4 regions of the Rhizorhabdus sp. GW822-FHT03C02 genome follow, and region 1 is predicted to be linked to each of the others. Evidence: riboswitches for the same ligand, from Rfam matches in the RefSeq annotation. Region 1 holds a riboswitch; each other region holds the start of a gene.
What was found. Region 1 has a riboswitch for cobalamin ahead of AC1RM6_RS23575 (TonB-dependent receptor). Riboswitches for the same ligand answer to the same signal wherever they lie in the genome.
Positions count from the first base shown of each region.

Region 1 (3,741 bases):
CGGCGAGCCGGCGGTCCGCTACGGCTTTCCCTTCGGCCGCGCGACCGCGCCGATCGCGGTCGGCGAGCATGTCCACAGCCATGACGTCGAAACGATGCTCGGGATCGACGGCGCCACCGACTATGCCGGGCCGCCGGCGCCGCGCGCGCCGACCGGCACGGCGCGGACCTTCGCGGGCTATCGCCGCGCCGACGGGTCGGCGGGCACCCGCAATGAGATCTGGATCATCCCGACCGTCGGCTGCGTCGGCCGCACCTCCGAACGCCTCGCGGCGCTCGCCGGCCGCGACCTGCCGCCCGGGATCGACGGCATCCACGCCTTCCCGCATCCGTTCGGCTGCTCGCAGTTGAGCGACGATCTCAGCGGCACCACCCGGCTGATCGCCGCGCTCGCCTGCCATCCCAATGCCGGCGGGGTGCTGCTGATCGGGCTCGGCTGCGAGTCGAACCAGCTCAGGCTGGTGCTCGACCAGATCCCCCCCGAACGCCGCGCCAGAATTCGCACTATCGGTGCCCAGACATCGCCCGATGAAATCACCGAAGGCCTTGATCTCATTGCCGAACTCGCCGCGATCGCCGCCGGCGACAAACGCGAAAATATGCCGATTTCCGCACTTCGCATCGGCGTGAAGTGCGGCGGCTCCGATGGTCTCTCGGGCCTCACCGCCAACCCGCTGATCGGTCGCGTCGCCACCGCGGTCGGCGACGCCGGCGGCGCGGTCGTGCTGACCGAGATCCCCGAGATGTTCGGCGCCGAGCAGATCCTGCTCGACCGCTGCGTCGACCGCACCCGCTTCGACGAGCTCACCGGCCTCGTCGCCCGCTTCAAGCGCTACTTCACCGACCATGGCGAGCCGGTCTCGGAGAACCCCAGCCCCGGCAACATCAAGGGCGGCATCACCACCCTCGAGGAGAAGTCGCTCGGCGCGGTCCAGAAGGGCGGCGCGGTGCCGGTGACCGAGGTGCTGCCTTATGCCGGCCGCGCGACCCGGTCCGGGCTCGCGATCGTCGAGGGGCCCGGCAACGACGCGGTCTCGACCACCGCGCTCGCTGCCGCCGGCGCGACCATCACCCTGTTCTCCACCGGGCGCGGCACCCCGCTCGGCAGCCCGGTGCCGACCCTCAAGATCGCCTCGAACAGCGCGCTCGCCGCCGCCAAGCCGAACTGGATCGACTTCGACGGCGGCGCCGCGCTGAGCGCGGGAATGGCCCCGACCGCCGAGGCGCTGCTCGACCTCGTCATCGCCACCGCCTCGGGCGCGCCCGCGCGCAACGAGACCAACGACGAGCGCGGCATCGCCATCTGGAAGCGCGGCGTCACCCTTTAAGATCTGTTGGCATTTCCGATCGCCGAGGCTATGCCGCCCCGCGAAGGCCGGAGAAATCCGGCCCTCATAGATCGCGCCGGTGCCTCGAAAGAGGCTTAAAATGGGAACGCGGTGAGGACGGCTTCGGCCGACCGAATCCGGGGCTGTCCCTGCAACTGTAAGCGGCGAGCGCGATGCACATCGGTCCCTCCCACGGAGGAAGGACCAGCCACTGGGCCGGACGCTAAGTCATGCGAGGCCTGGGAAGGCCGTGTATCAAGCGATGACCCGCGAGCCAGGAGACCTGCCGGCGTCTGGTCGCTCTTGCCTTGGTCCAGGGGATGGCCGCGGCACGGTGAACTCCGTCTGAGCGACGAACGAGCGGCGGGGGCCGCATCGGAGACGTGCGTCGGCCGCCCATGGCGCCCGGCCGATGCGCGGCGCCGACCGTTCGTGAACGGCACGTCCCCGTCCTGTCGCACAGGCGCCGGGGGACTTTGCATGTTTTCCTTGAACAGGACTTTCCACACAAGCCTGGTCGCGGCTCTGGCCACGGCTCCGACCATCGCCCATGCCGAAGAGGCCGTCGCCGATGCCGACGCGATCGTCGTCACCGGCGTCATCGATCCGTTGCGCCTGACCGAGAAGTCCGAAGGGGCCAGCCGGCTCGGCCTGACCGCGCTGCAGACGCCGGCCAGCGTCGAGACGATCGACGGCGACGCGATCCGGCTGCGCGGCGACCTCACCATCCAGGACGCCGCCGCCCGCGCGACCGGCATCGTCAACACTTCCGGCGTGTTCGGCTACGGCCTGTCGGCGCGCGGCTTCACTGGCCAGAATTCGGTGATGCAGCTCTATGACGGCATGCGGATGTACAACAACACGCTGACCTTCCCGGCCGATCCGTGGATGGCCGAGCGGGTCGAGATCCTGCGCGGGCCGGCCTCGGTGCTCTATGGCGAGGGCGCGATCGGCGGCGCGGTCAATGTCGTGCGCAAGCAGCCGACCGACACGCCCCAGGCCGGCGCGCGCTTCGGCCTCGCCTCGTTCGGCAGCTACACCATCGCCGGCGGCAGCGGCGGACCGCTCGGCGATAAGCTCGGCTACCGGGTCGATGCCAGCTACAAGAGTTCGGACGGCTGGATGCAGCGCGGCCATTCGAACGCGCTGTCGCTGTCGGGCGCGCTGCGCTTCAAGCCGGTCGACGATCTCGCCATCACTTTGTCGCACGACTTCAGCACCCAGCGCCCGCGCACCTGGTTCGGGGTGCCGCTGGTCGACGGCAAGCTCGACCGGTCGATCCGCAAGAACAACTACAACGTCACCGATGCCAGGCTGCGCTTCCGCGACAATTGGAGCCAGGCCAAGGTCGCGTGGACCCCCGCCGAGGATGTCACCATCCAGAGCGACGTCTATCATCTGTGGGCCAACAAATATTGGCACAATGCCGAGAACGTCACCTATGTGCCGGCCGCCGGCACCACCCCGGCGAAGGTCCGCCAGTCGAGCTTCCTCGAACTCTACCATATCCAGAAGCAGACCGGGAACCGCACTACGATCAGCCTCGGCCAGAGTATCGCGGGCATCGAGAATCACGCGGTGATCGGCTTCGACGTCAACCGGATCAGCTACAAGAATGTCAGCAATTCGGGGAACAACGCGACCCGGCTGGTCGACGTCTACAACCCGGTCGTCGGCGGCTTCATCGACCAGACCGGCGCGGCCGCGACCAAGCCGCGCTACACCAACGACATCCACCAATATTCGGTGTTCGGCGAGGATCGGCTGGTCCTCGATCCCAAATTCTCGCTGGTCGGCGGGCTGCGCTACGACCGGCCGAAGATCCGCAAGACCGACTATGTGAATGCCGCGAACAATTTCACCGGCATCCCCGACGCGGTGACCTGGCGGGTCGGCGCGGTCTACAACCCGGTCGAGACGCTGTCGCTCTACGGCCAATATGCGACCGCGGCCGATCCGGTCGGCGCGCTGGTGTCGACCAGCCTCGCCCAGAGCAGCTTCGACCTGTCGACCGGCCGCCAATATGAGGTCGGCATCAAGCATATCTTCTGGGGCAGCCGCGGCCAGTGGACCTTCGCCGCCTATGGCATCGTCAAGAAGAAGCTGCTGACCTCGGACCCGCTGATCCCGACGATCCAGGTCCAGGTCGGCCAGCAATCGTCGAAGGGGCTCGAGGCATCGCTGTTCATCGAACCGATCCGCCATCTCGGCATCACCGCCAACGGATCGATCCTCAAGGCGCGCTACGACGACTTCGCCGAATCGGTCGGCGGGGTGCGCTTCCAGCGCGCGGGCAACCGGCCGACCAACGTCGCCGCGAAGACCGCCAACCTGTTCCTGAGCTGGGAGTTCGCCGACGGCTGGGTCGCCGATGGCGGCCTGTCCTATGTCGGCAAGCGTTACCAGGACGCCGC
Region 1 is NZ_JBXANN010000011.1:216,072-219,812, reverse strand. It holds gene AC1RM6_RS23580 (UxaA family hydrolase) at 1-1,327, shown strand, start outside; cobalamin riboswitch at 1,388-1,632, shown strand; gene AC1RM6_RS23575 (TonB-dependent receptor) at 1,808-3,741, shown strand, end outside.

Region 2 (3,741 bases), on a different contig from region 1:
GTCCAGGATCCCGAATTCTGCCGGACCGCGCTGACCAACAAGTCGACCGCGCCGACCTGGCTGATCGACCTCGATTACAAGCCGAGCGGCGACCTGCTGTTCTACGGCAAATATGCGCGCGGCTATCGCCAGGGCGGGCTCAACTTCACCAATCCGGGGCTCGAGACCTGGAAGCCCGAACATCTCGACTCGTTCGAGATCGGCAGCAAGACCTCGTTCCGCGGAACGGTGAGCGGTTATCTCAACGTCGCCGCCTTCTACAACAATCTGCGCAACCAGCAGGTGTTCGGCGGACTGACCTCGGGTGTGCCCAGCGTCGCCGGCGGCGCCGCGATCATCAACGCCGGCAAGTCGCGCATCTGGGGCGTCGAGGTCGACGGATCGGTGACCCTGTTCGAAAGCCTGCGCTTCGACCTCGGCTATGCCCATCTCGACACCAAGGTGAAGGAGATCGACATCAGCGGCATCAGCCTGGCCGGCACCCCGTTCATCGCGATCGCGCCGACGGTGTCGCCGGGCAGCGAGTTCACCTTGTCGCCCCGGAACAAGGTGACGCTGACCGGCACCTATACGCTGCCGCTCGACGCGAGCTGGGGTCGCTTCTCGGTCGCCGGCACGATGACCTACACCTCGCGCCAGATCGCCAATGGCAGCGTCCCCGCCAATGTCGGGGTGCTGCCGTCGCGCACGCTGGTGAACCTCAACATCAACTGGGAGAAAGTCGGCGGAACCCCGATCGACGCCGCCTTCTTCGTCACCAACCTCACCAAGAAGGTCTATGCGGTCAACACCGGCGGCGGCTACAACTCGGCCGGCCTCGGCGACCTGTTGATCGGCGAACCCCGCATGTACGGCTTCCGCCTGCGCTACAGTTTCGGGCGGTGAAGAGTACCGACCGCCGCTGAACGCGACCGGCATCCCGCATGGCGCGCGGCCATGCGGGATGCCCTTCCCCATCATCGCCACAGCGACGCGAACGGGCTTGCGCATCGCCCGGCGGCTCCGTAACGACACCGCGTCCGTCGGCGGTTGAACCGCCAGGGCGGACGTCAGATCGCGCCGGTGCCCCGCGAGGGGCTTGAAAGGGAATGCGGTGCGGGAGGCTGGCCCTCCTCAATCCGCGGCTGTCCCTGCAACTGTAAGCGGAGAGCGAGACGCACATCGCTTCCTTCCCGAGGTGGAGGGAGGCAGCCACTGGGCCGGACGCTAAATCCTGCGAGGCCTGGGAAGGCCGTGCATCGAGCGACGACCCGCGAGCCAGGAGACCTGCCGGCGTCTGGTCGCTCTTGCCCTGGCCCAGGGGATGGCCGCGGCACGGTGAACTCCGTCTGAGCGACGAAGCCGAGGCGGGGGCCGCGTCGGTTCGTGCCGCGGGCGCTCGACGGCGTCCGCCCGCCGGCGCGCGCCGACCGTTGATCGACGGCACGCCCCTGCCCCATGTCGCTCGACGCCGGGGGAAATATGATGCGGAATATCGGATATGGACGACCGGCACAGTGGCTGGTCGCCGCGGCGGCACTGACCTGCTGGACGCATAGCGCGCTCGCCGCGGAGCGTGACGAAGCGACGGCTACGGCCACAGCGCCGGCAACCGGCGAAACCCAGCCGGGAAGCCAGGCCGAGAAGGAGATCGTCGTGTTCGGGCGCGGCGAGGCCAAGATCGGCCATGCCCATGCGGCGAGCGAAGGCACGGTCAGCGGCGCCGACCTGTTGGTGCGGCCGCTGCTGCGGGTCGCCGAACTGCTCGAGGCGGTCCCCGGCATGATCGCCGCCCAGCATTCGGGCAGCGGCAAGGCCAATCAATACTTCCTGCGCGGCTTCAACCTCGACCATGGATCGGACTTCACCACCTATATCGACGGGGTGCAGATGAACCTGCGCACCCATGGCCATGGCCAGGGCTATCTCGATCTCAACGGGCTGATCCCCGAGATCGTCGCGCGCGAGGATTTCCGCAAAGGCCCCTACCGCGCCGATGGCGGCGATTTCGCGCTGGCGGGCGCCGCCTATATGACCACGGTCGAGGGCTATGACCGGCCCTGGGCCTCGCTCGAGGCCGGCTCCTATGGCTGGCGCCGGGTCGCCGCCGGCGGCACGATCAAGGATATCGGCGGCGGCGCGCTGACCCTGGTCGCGCAGGCCAAGGCCTATGACGGGCCGTGGCAGGAGGCCGAGCATCTCCGCCATTATTCGGGCTTCGGCAAATATAGCGTGCCGACCGGCGCGGGCGAACTCGATCTGACGCTCCACGCCTATCGCGCGACCTGGCGCCCGACCGAGCAGATTCCCGAGCGGATCGTCGGATCGCCGGTCTGCAAGGACATCTTCTGCTCGCCCGATCCCTCGGCGCGCGGCGAGACCACCCGCTTCGTCGGCAATGTCGCGCTCGACGGCGCCAACGGCCGCGGCAATGTCTATGCGCAATATTATGACTGGTCGATGTATTCGAACCCGACCTACGCCAATCCCGACGGCAGCAGCGCCCAGATCCGCCAGTTCGACCGGCGCTGGGTGTTCGGCGCCACTGGCCAGCGCCACTGGGATCTCGCCCCCGGGTTGCAGGCGACGATCGGCACCGAGAACCGCTATGACGACATCGCCAATGTCGGGGTCTACCAGACCGCGCAGCGCGCCTTCGTCGACTCGCTCGGCGCCTTCCGGGTGCGCGAGCTGTCGGGCGCGCTCTATGCCGAGACGACCTGGACCCCGCTTGCCGGGCTGCGGCTGACCGGAGGCCTGCGCGGCGACTATTATCATTATGACGTCGCCGCCCGCGATGCGGCGGCCACCGCGCTCGGCGAGGGCAAGGGCCATGACGCGATCGTCTCGCCCAAGGCGTCGGTCGCCTATGCGGTGAGCCCGCAGGTCGAGCTTTACGGCAGCTGGGGGCGTGGCTTCCATTCGAACGACGTGCGCGGCGCGGTCAACGAACAGACCCCGGTGCCGGTGCTGGTCCGCGGCACCGGCCGCGAGCTCGGCGCGCGCTACCAGCATGGCGGGCTCAGCCTGACCGCGACCTGGTGGTGGCTGACGGTCGCCAGCGAACTGAAGTTCGTCGGCGATTCCAACGCGGTCGAGCCGTCGGGCGCGAGCAAGCGCCATGGCTATGAGCTGGTCGCCTTCTGGCGCCCCGCCAAATGGCTGGCGATCGACGGCAACTACACCGCGAGCCATGCCCGCTACGACAATGGCGACCATATCCCCAACGCGTTCGAGAACGCCGCCTCGCTCGGCGCGGCGATCGTCCTCGACCGCTGGGAGGCGAGCGTGCGGCTGCGCCATCTCGGCCCCTATCCGCTGATCGAGGACAACAGCACCCGCGACAAGGGCAGCACCGTCGTCAACGTCCGCGCCGGGTGGAAACGATCGCGGGTCGAACTTTATGGCGAAGTGCTCAATATCCTCAACAGCCGCGACAAGGACATCGCCTATCAATATGAATCCTATATCCCGGCTTTCGACGCCGCGGGCCCGGTCGACGGCCGGCTGAGCCGGGTCGTCGAGCCGCGGACGCTGCGCTTCGGCACCAGGGTCAGCTTCTAGAACTGGGCAGGACGGTGGCGGGCGGCCCCGTCGCTCGCCGCCCTTTGCGCTTCGCGGCCGCCGGTATCTTGTTTCGACATGGCGCGCAAAAGCCGATACCCTGTTCGATATCGAACCCATAGCGGATCCGGTACGGCAGGGGATGGCGATGGCAGAGCATGCGATGCAGGCACGGCCCGACGCGCGGCAGGACACCGC
Region 2 is NZ_JBXANN010000014.1:136,555-140,295, forward strand. It holds gene AC1RM6_RS26280 (TonB-dependent receptor) at 1-885, shown strand, start outside; cobalamin riboswitch at 1,044-1,288, shown strand; gene AC1RM6_RS26285 (TonB-dependent receptor) at 1,465-3,543, shown strand; gene AC1RM6_RS26290 (eCIS core domain-containing protein) at 3,692-3,741, shown strand, end outside.
Region 2: linked by a shared signal. The riboswitch ahead of AC1RM6_RS26285 (TonB-dependent receptor) and the one ahead of AC1RM6_RS23575 (TonB-dependent receptor) in region 1 are both predicted to bind cobalamin.

Region 3 (3,741 bases), on a different contig from region 1:
GGCCGCGGCTTTGCTGTGGTCGCCTCGGAGGTGCGTGCGCTCGCCCAGCGCTCGGCCGACGCCGCCAAGGACGTCAAGGCGCGGGTGACCGCGAGCGGCCAGCAGGTCGGCGCCGGGGTCAGCCTGGTCGGCGAGACCGGCGACGCGCTGCGCCGGATCGTCACCCAGATCGTCGAGGCCAACCAGATCGTCGAGGCGATCGCCTCGGCCGCCGAGCAGCAGGCCTCGGGCCTCCAGCAGGTCAACGCCGCGGTCGGCGAGATGGACGGGGTCACCCAGCAGAATGCGGCGATGGTCGAGGAAGCCACCGCATCCGCGCGCGGCCTCGCCAGCGAGGCCGACGGATTGAACCGCCAGGTCGCCCGCTTCCGCATCAGCTCCGTGCAAGATCCTGATATCGCGCCACAATATCGCACCGCACCCGCTCACCGCCTCGCGGCCTGATTTTCCCGAAAATATGCCGAATTTCGCACCTGCCCCGATATCGCAGGCGCGACATGGACAAAGCCCGGCCGCCCGCTTATGCGCGCTGCAGATCGCGCCGGTGCCCCGCAAGGGGCTTCAATGGGAATGCGGTGCGGGGATTTCCCCAAATCCGCGGCTGTCCCTGCAACTGTAAGCGGCGAGTGCGATGCGCATCGCTCCCCTGACACGGGAGCAGCCACTGGCAGGTTGCTGGGAAGGCCGCGCATCATGCTTTGACCCGCGAGCCAGGAGACCTGCCGGCGCACCGGTCGCTCTTGCCTTGGTCCAGGGGATGGTCATGGCACGGTCCCTCTCCGTCTGAGCGACGAACCTGTGCGGCTGGGGCCGCATCGGTGCGCGCCGACGGGTCTCCACGCCCGCCCGTCGTCGTGCCCGACCGGCCTTCGCGCCGGCACGCCCCGCCGTCTTCGCCCGGGCGTCGATGGAGTTGCCGTGCCCCCTTCCCCGCGTCCTGCCGTCCGCGGCTGGTGCCCGACCGCCTGGCGGCCGATGCGCGCGGGCGACGGGCTGCTGGTGCGGGTGCGGCCGCGCCTCGCGCGGATCGACGCCGCCCAGCTGGCCGGGCTGTGCGACGCCGCGATCCGGTTCGGCAGCGGCCTGATCGACGCCACCAGCCGCGCCAACCTCCAGATCCGCGGCGTCGCCGAAGCCGGCTGGCCGGCGCTGGTCGAACGGCTGGTCGAACTCGGCCTGGTCGATCCCGACCCGGTTCGCGAGGCGCGCCGGGCGATCATGGTCGCCCCCGACTGGCAGCCCGGCGACGACAGCGCGGGCATCGCCGAGGCGCTCGCCGCGCGGCTCGACGAACTGCCCGACCTCCCCGCCAAGATCGGCTTCGCGATCGACGCCGGCCCCGCGCCGGTGCTGGCCCATGATCCCGCCGATTTCCGGATCGAGCGCGCAAGCGACGGCGGCCTGATCCTGCGCGCCGACGGCCGCGCGACCGGCCTGGCGGTCACCCGCGCCGACGCCGTCGATGCGCTGATCGCGCTCGCCCACTGGTTCGCCGCAAGCGGCACCGGGCGGATGGCGCGGCACCCCGCCCCTCTCGCCCCGTCGCTGACCGGATCGCAGTGCCCGGCGCCGCCACGCATCTGGGCCGGTCGCGGCATCAGCCTGCCGTTCGGCCGGATCGACGCGGCGAAGCCCGGCGTGACCGGCGCAATTCGGGTGACGCCCTGGCGGATCCTGATCGCCGAAGACGATGCCCCCCTGGTCGACCGCACCGATCCGTCGATGCGGGTCGACGCCTGCCCCGGCGCGCCGGCCTGCCCGCAGGCGACGGTCGAGACCCGGGCGCTCGCGACCCGGCTCGCGCCTTATGTCGCCGGGCGGCTGCATGTCTCTGGCTGCGCCAAGGGCTGCGCGCGATCCGCGCCCGCCGATGTCATGATCACCGGACGCGACGGCCGCTACGATCTCGCTTATGCCGCCCGCGCCGGCGATCCCGCCATTTTGTCCAGCCTGAGCGTCGGCGACATCGCCGCGCATTTCGGAGTGCCCGATGCCGCATGACTATCAGAAGGACGGCGCCGCGATCTACCGCCAGTCCTTCGCGACGATCCGCGCCGAAGCCGACCTCGCGCGCTTCGCCGGGGGCGAGGAGCGGGTCGCGGTGCGGATGATCCACGCCGCCGGTCTCGTCGAGCTCGCCGCGCACATCCGCTTCTCCCCCGACTTCGCGGCCGCCGCGAGCGACGCGCTGAAGGCGGGCGCGCCGATATTGTGCGACGCGCGGATGGTGAGCGAGGGCGTGACCCGCGCCCGGCTGCCCGCCGCCAATGCGGTGATCTGCACCCTTCACGATCCTGCTGTGCCCGAACTGGCGCGGACGATGGCGAACACCCGATCGGCCGCCGCGCTCGAACTGTGGCGGCCGCATCTCGCCGGCGCGCTGGTCGCGATCGGCAACGCCCCGACCGCTTTGTTCCATCTGCTCAACATGCTCGAGGACCCCGCCTGCCCCCGGCCGGCGGCGATCATCGGCTGCCCGGTCGGCTTCGTCGGCGCGCTCGAATCCAAGGCGGCTTTGTGGGCCGAGCAGCCGGTACCGTGCTGCATCGTCGAGGGCCGGATGGGCGGCAGCGCGATCAGCGTCGCGGCGATCAACGCGCTGGCGAGCCCGATCGAATGACGATCGGCACCGTCCATGGCGTCGGCCTGGGCCCGGGTGCGCAGGACCTGATGAGCGTGCGCGCCGACCGGCTGGTGCGCGGCGCGCGCCATGTCGCCTTCTTCCGCAAGGCCGGCAAGCCCGGCCAGGCGCGCAAGATCGTCGAGGGGATGCTGCGCGCCGATGTCGTCGAATATCCGATGGAATATCCGGTCACCACCGAGATTGCGCTGTCCGATCCGCGCTACAATGAGAGCCTGTCGGCCTTCTATGCCGACTGCACCCGCCACCTCGCCGCGCTGACCGCGGCCGGCGAGGATGTCGTGGTGCTGTGCGAGGGCGACCCCTTTTTCTATGGATCGTTCATGCACCTCTACACCCGTCTGGCGGGAGTCGCGCCGGTCAGGGTCGTGCCCGGGATCACCGGCATGTCGGGGGCGTGGACCGCGAGCGGGCTGCCGATCAGCTGGGGCGACGACGTGCTGACGGTGCTGATGGCGACCCTGCCCGAGGAGGATCTTGCCCGCCGCATCCGCGACACCGACGCGCTGGTGGTGATGAAGATCGGCCGCAACCTCGCCAAGCTGCGCCGCGCGGTCGCCGCCGCCGGCCGCGACGAATCCGCCTGGCTGGTCGAATACGCAGCGATGGCCGACCAGAAGGTGACCCGGCTGTGCGACGCCGAAGCGGTCACCCCCTATTTCTCGATCCTGCTGATCCATGGCCAGGGAAGAAGACCGTGAACGGCTGGGTCGCGGTCGCCGGCATGGGCCCCGGCGACGAGGCGCTGATCACCCCGCAGGTGAGCGCGGCGCTAGCCGAGGCGACCGACATCGTCGGCTATGGCCCCTATGTCGCGCGGGTGCGCCCACGCGCCGGCCTCACCCTGCACGCGACCGACAACCGGGTCGAACTCGAACGCGCCGCCCATGCGCTGGCGATGGCCGCCGAGGGCCGACGGGTGGTGGTGGTGTCGTCGGGCGACCCGGGGGTGTTCGCGATGGCGGCGGCTTTGTTCGAAGCGCTCGAGGCGGGGCCGGCCGATTGGCGCGACATCCGGATCGACATCCTCCCCGGGATCACCGCGATGCTCGCCGCGAGCGCGCGGGCGGGTGCGCCGCTGGGGCATGATTTCTGCGCGA
Region 3 is NZ_JBXANN010000009.1:34,703-38,443, reverse strand. It holds gene AC1RM6_RS20565 (methyl-accepting chemotaxis protein) at 1-444, shown strand, start outside; cobalamin riboswitch at 531-741, shown strand; gene AC1RM6_RS20560 (ferredoxin-like domain-containing protein) at 919-2,001, shown strand; gene AC1RM6_RS20555 (precorrin-8X methylmutase) at 1,991-2,620, shown strand; gene cobI (precorrin-2 C(20)-methyltransferase) at 2,617-3,342, shown strand; gene cobJ (precorrin-3B C(17)-methyltransferase) at 3,339-3,741, shown strand, end outside.
Region 3: linked by a shared signal. The riboswitch ahead of AC1RM6_RS20560 (ferredoxin-like domain-containing protein) and the one ahead of AC1RM6_RS23575 (TonB-dependent receptor) in region 1 are both predicted to bind cobalamin.

Region 4 (3,741 bases), on a different contig from region 1:
CACCGCACCGGCGGCCTCGAGCACGGCATTGTAGAGCGACCCATCGCTGGCGTTGAATCCGGCGCCATCCCAGGCGGCGACCCGCAGCCGGGGGCCCGGATGGCGGGCCAACTCGGCGAGCCGGCGGTCCATGCGCGCGATCAGCGCCTCGCCGCGCGCCGTTTCACCGAGCGCGGCGGCCAATTGGCGGGTGATCCGCCTGATGTCCTCGAAACTCTCGGCATGGTCGATCTCGACCATCGGATAGCCGAGCCGTTTCAGCAGGGCGCGTGTCGCGGGGGTGGTGAAGCTCCCGGCGACCACCAGATCGGGGCGCTGCCGGACCACCTCTTCGGACAGGCCATGGTTCATGCCGACCCTTGCGGCCGCGCGATACATCAATGACCCGTCGGGATTGCGCGACAGCCAGGTGACCGACGCGATCCGCCCGGGCGGCAGCAAGGCGAGAACCAGCTGGTCGGTGCACTGGTTCATCGACATGACGTGCATGGGTTTCGCGGTGCGTGCCGGCATGACACGCGGCTGCGCCGCACTGCCGACCGAAGTCGACAGTGCGGCGGCGAGCAGGCCGGTCCTGAACCCGATCCGCGTCATCAGAAGCGGACGCGGACGCCGCCATAGGCCGCGCGACCGGGGGTGGCGAAACTGAACACCTCCTCATATTGCTCGTCGAGCAGATTTTCGACCCGGCCGAAGATCGAGATTTTGTCGGTCAGCTTATAGTCGGCATTGAGGTTGATCAGCACATATTCCTGAAGCGACACGCTGACCGGGATATAGCTGGGGTCGGTGAAGGCGACATCCTGCTGGCGCCCATTGTAGCGCGCGGTGAAGGTTCCCGAGAAACGTTCGTCCTTGCTGAAGATGGTGACATTGAGGCTGCCGATATAGTCGGGCCGCCGTACCTCGACCGCGCCATTCTCACGCGCATGCAGCCAGGTGAACGCGGCATCGATCTGGAGCCGCTGGATCGGCCGCGCCGAGGCGAAGACCTCGAGGCCGCGCTGCTTCGAGTCGGTCGTGCGGTTGCCCGGCGTCGCGACGAAGGTCGGTGCCGGATAGGTGGTGTAGATCTCGTCGGTCAGCTTGCTGTCGAACCAGGTCGCGCCGATCGTCGCCTTGTTGCCGGCGAAGCTCTGGTCGATGCCGGCTTCCCAGCCCTTCGACTTTTCGGGCTTGAGGTTGGGGTTGCCGATATATTGGCCGTCCGAATAGCCATAAAGCTCGAAATAGCCCGGATTCTTGACGCCGGTGCCATAGGCGCCGCGGATGCGGGTGCCGGTATCGAACTTGTAGCTGGCCTCGCCCCGCCAGGTGGTGACGTCGTCGAAGCGGTCATTCTCGTCGCGCCGCACCGAACCGCCGAGCGACAGCGCGTCGTTCACCACGACATTATATTCGCCGACGATGCCGACATTGTCGGTGTGCCGCTTGCCCTGGAAGGCGAAGGAGAAAGGCGTAAGATTCTGGAACTGTTCGCGCTCGACGTCGATGGCGGCAGTCAGCCGGTGCCTGATGCCGTCGGTGCCGAAGCGGAACGTGCTTTCGAGCGATCCCTTGTAGCGCTGACCCTTGTCGCCATAGTCGAAGCTGCCGGCGTCATAGCCCTTGCGCCTTGTGTCGGCGATCTGGCCGCTGAGCGCGGTCGTCCAGCGCCCATCGAGCAACGAAAGCTCGCCGCGGACCAGCCCGTAAAAGGCCCGGTTCCTGTAATAGGTGCCGGGGCTGTCGACGGTATAACCGAACAGCGGGCTCGCCGGATTGCTTTCGCTGTTGTTGGTGTCGGCGTCGGTATAGCTGTAGCGGCCTACCGCGGTCAGCTTGAAGATCTCCGACGGCGTCCAGATCAGCTTGGCGCTGGCGCCGACACTGTCCGATCCGACATCGCGGGTGCCGAAGCGCGCGGTCGGCGTTCCACCGGTGTGATAATAAGACGACGACAGCGCATAATCGAGGGTGCCCGAGACACCGGCGACCCGCGCCGCGGCGCTGCCGGTCTCGAACGATCCGCCTTCGGCGCGCAGGCTGACGCCCGGCGCCTCGGCGCCGGTCAGGGTGATATATTGGATGACGCCGCCGATCGCGTCGGAGCCGTAGAGTGCCGATTGCTGGCCGCGCAATATCTCGATCCTGGCGGCGTCGTCGGCGATGAGCGTACCGAAATCATATTCGCCATAATAGGGATCCGACGCCTTGATGCCGTCGATCAGGACGAGGACATGATTGCCCTCGCTGCCGCGCAGGCGCAGTTGGGTCAGGCCGCCAACCGCGCCGGTGCGGTTGACCGCGACGCCGGGGACGTCGCGCAATATGTCGGAGACGATGCGGGTCTGGCGCTGGTCGAGTGCCTGGGCATCGAGCACCGTAATCGATCCGCCGAGCTGACTGACCGGCACCGCGTCACCCGATCGCGACGCAGTCACGACGATCGTGTCGCCGCTGTCGTCGGTGGTCGGCTGGGTGGGATTGCCTTGTGCGAAAGCGGGCGCCGCCATCAGGGCCAGCGCCGAAACCAGAGACTTGTTCATTCCATTACCCCCGTCGGCGTCACACGACTTCGGGCGGGGGCGTGCCGTTCTCGAACGGTCGGCGGCCTGCATCGACCGGACGCCATGGGCGGCCGACGCACGTCTCCGATGCGGCCCCAGCCGCTCGTTCGTCGCTCAGACGGAGTTCACCGTGCCGCGGCCATCCCCTGGACCAAGGCAAGAGCGACCAGACGCCGGCAGGTCTCCTGGCTCACGGGTCATCGCTTGATGCATGGCCTTCCCAGGCCTCGCATGACTTAGCGTCCGGCCCAGTGGCTGGCGGCTCGGGCGTCATGCCCGTCCGCACCTATGCATCGCGCTCACCGCTTACAGTTGCAGGGACAGCTGCGGATTTGGACGGCGAACCATCCGCACCGCATTCCCGTTTTAAGCCCCTTTCGGGGCACCGGCGCGATCTTCGCCCGTTCGCGGAGGCTTCTCCACCAACGAGCGGGTCGGCGGATAATCGAGATCATGCGGCGGCGCAAGCCGGTATAGAATTGCCCTCGGCCGGGCGCTGCCATGTGCGGGCAAGGGCTGGGTGGCCACCGCGATTCATGGTAATCAGATGTTCGAGGCCATAAACGCGGCTGCACCATGCATTCGGAAGGCGGCCGTCATGATGAGAAACGCATCTTTCGGACTTATTGCCGGTGCCGGCATCGGACTTTTGTTAGGAGCGATACTTGGCGATGCCGGTCTCGGTCTGATCGCAGGCGCTGGCATAGGTGTCGTGCTCGGCGCGGGTGTTCCGGTGCGAAAGAATGACAGCGATATGTTCGGGCCCGAAGCCTGAACTGCCGGAGCGATTGGTCGGATATCATCGTCAGCGGATGTTAAGCCAGTTGAGCTAAGCACATGATGTGGGCCGCGCTGCCGTCGTGGCCTGCGGAGGTTGCGTTCGCGTCGCCTGGTGGCGCCGCCCCCCGGCGGCGTCACCGAAGCGCTTCCATCGTACCTCAGTTGAGCGGAGACAGATGCGCCACGCCGTCATGGGCATGATCGGTGCCGTCATGATGATGATGGGTTTCGACCATCAGCAGATTGACCGATCCCGATCGCACCCCGCGTTCGGCCCTCACCTGATCGGCGAACGATCGCACGGCGACCGTCGCTCCCTTCAGCATCACGCTTTCCATCGTGTGGAAATGGTCGAGTCGTACCGCCGTGCTGGCGGCGACCAGATCATGATGCGCGTGCTGCATTTCGGCCA
Region 4 is NZ_JBXANN010000008.1:276,140-279,880, reverse strand. It holds gene AC1RM6_RS20355 (ABC transporter substrate-binding protein) at 1-594, opposite strand, end outside; gene AC1RM6_RS20350 (TonB-dependent receptor plug domain-containing protein) at 594-2,528, opposite strand; cobalamin riboswitch at 2,708-2,954, opposite strand; gene AC1RM6_RS20345 (hypothetical protein) at 3,070-3,324, shown strand; gene nikR (nickel-responsive transcriptional regulator NikR) at 3,488-3,741, opposite strand, start outside.
Region 4: linked by a shared signal. The riboswitch ahead of AC1RM6_RS20350 (TonB-dependent receptor plug domain-containing protein) and the one ahead of AC1RM6_RS23575 (TonB-dependent receptor) in region 1 are both predicted to bind cobalamin.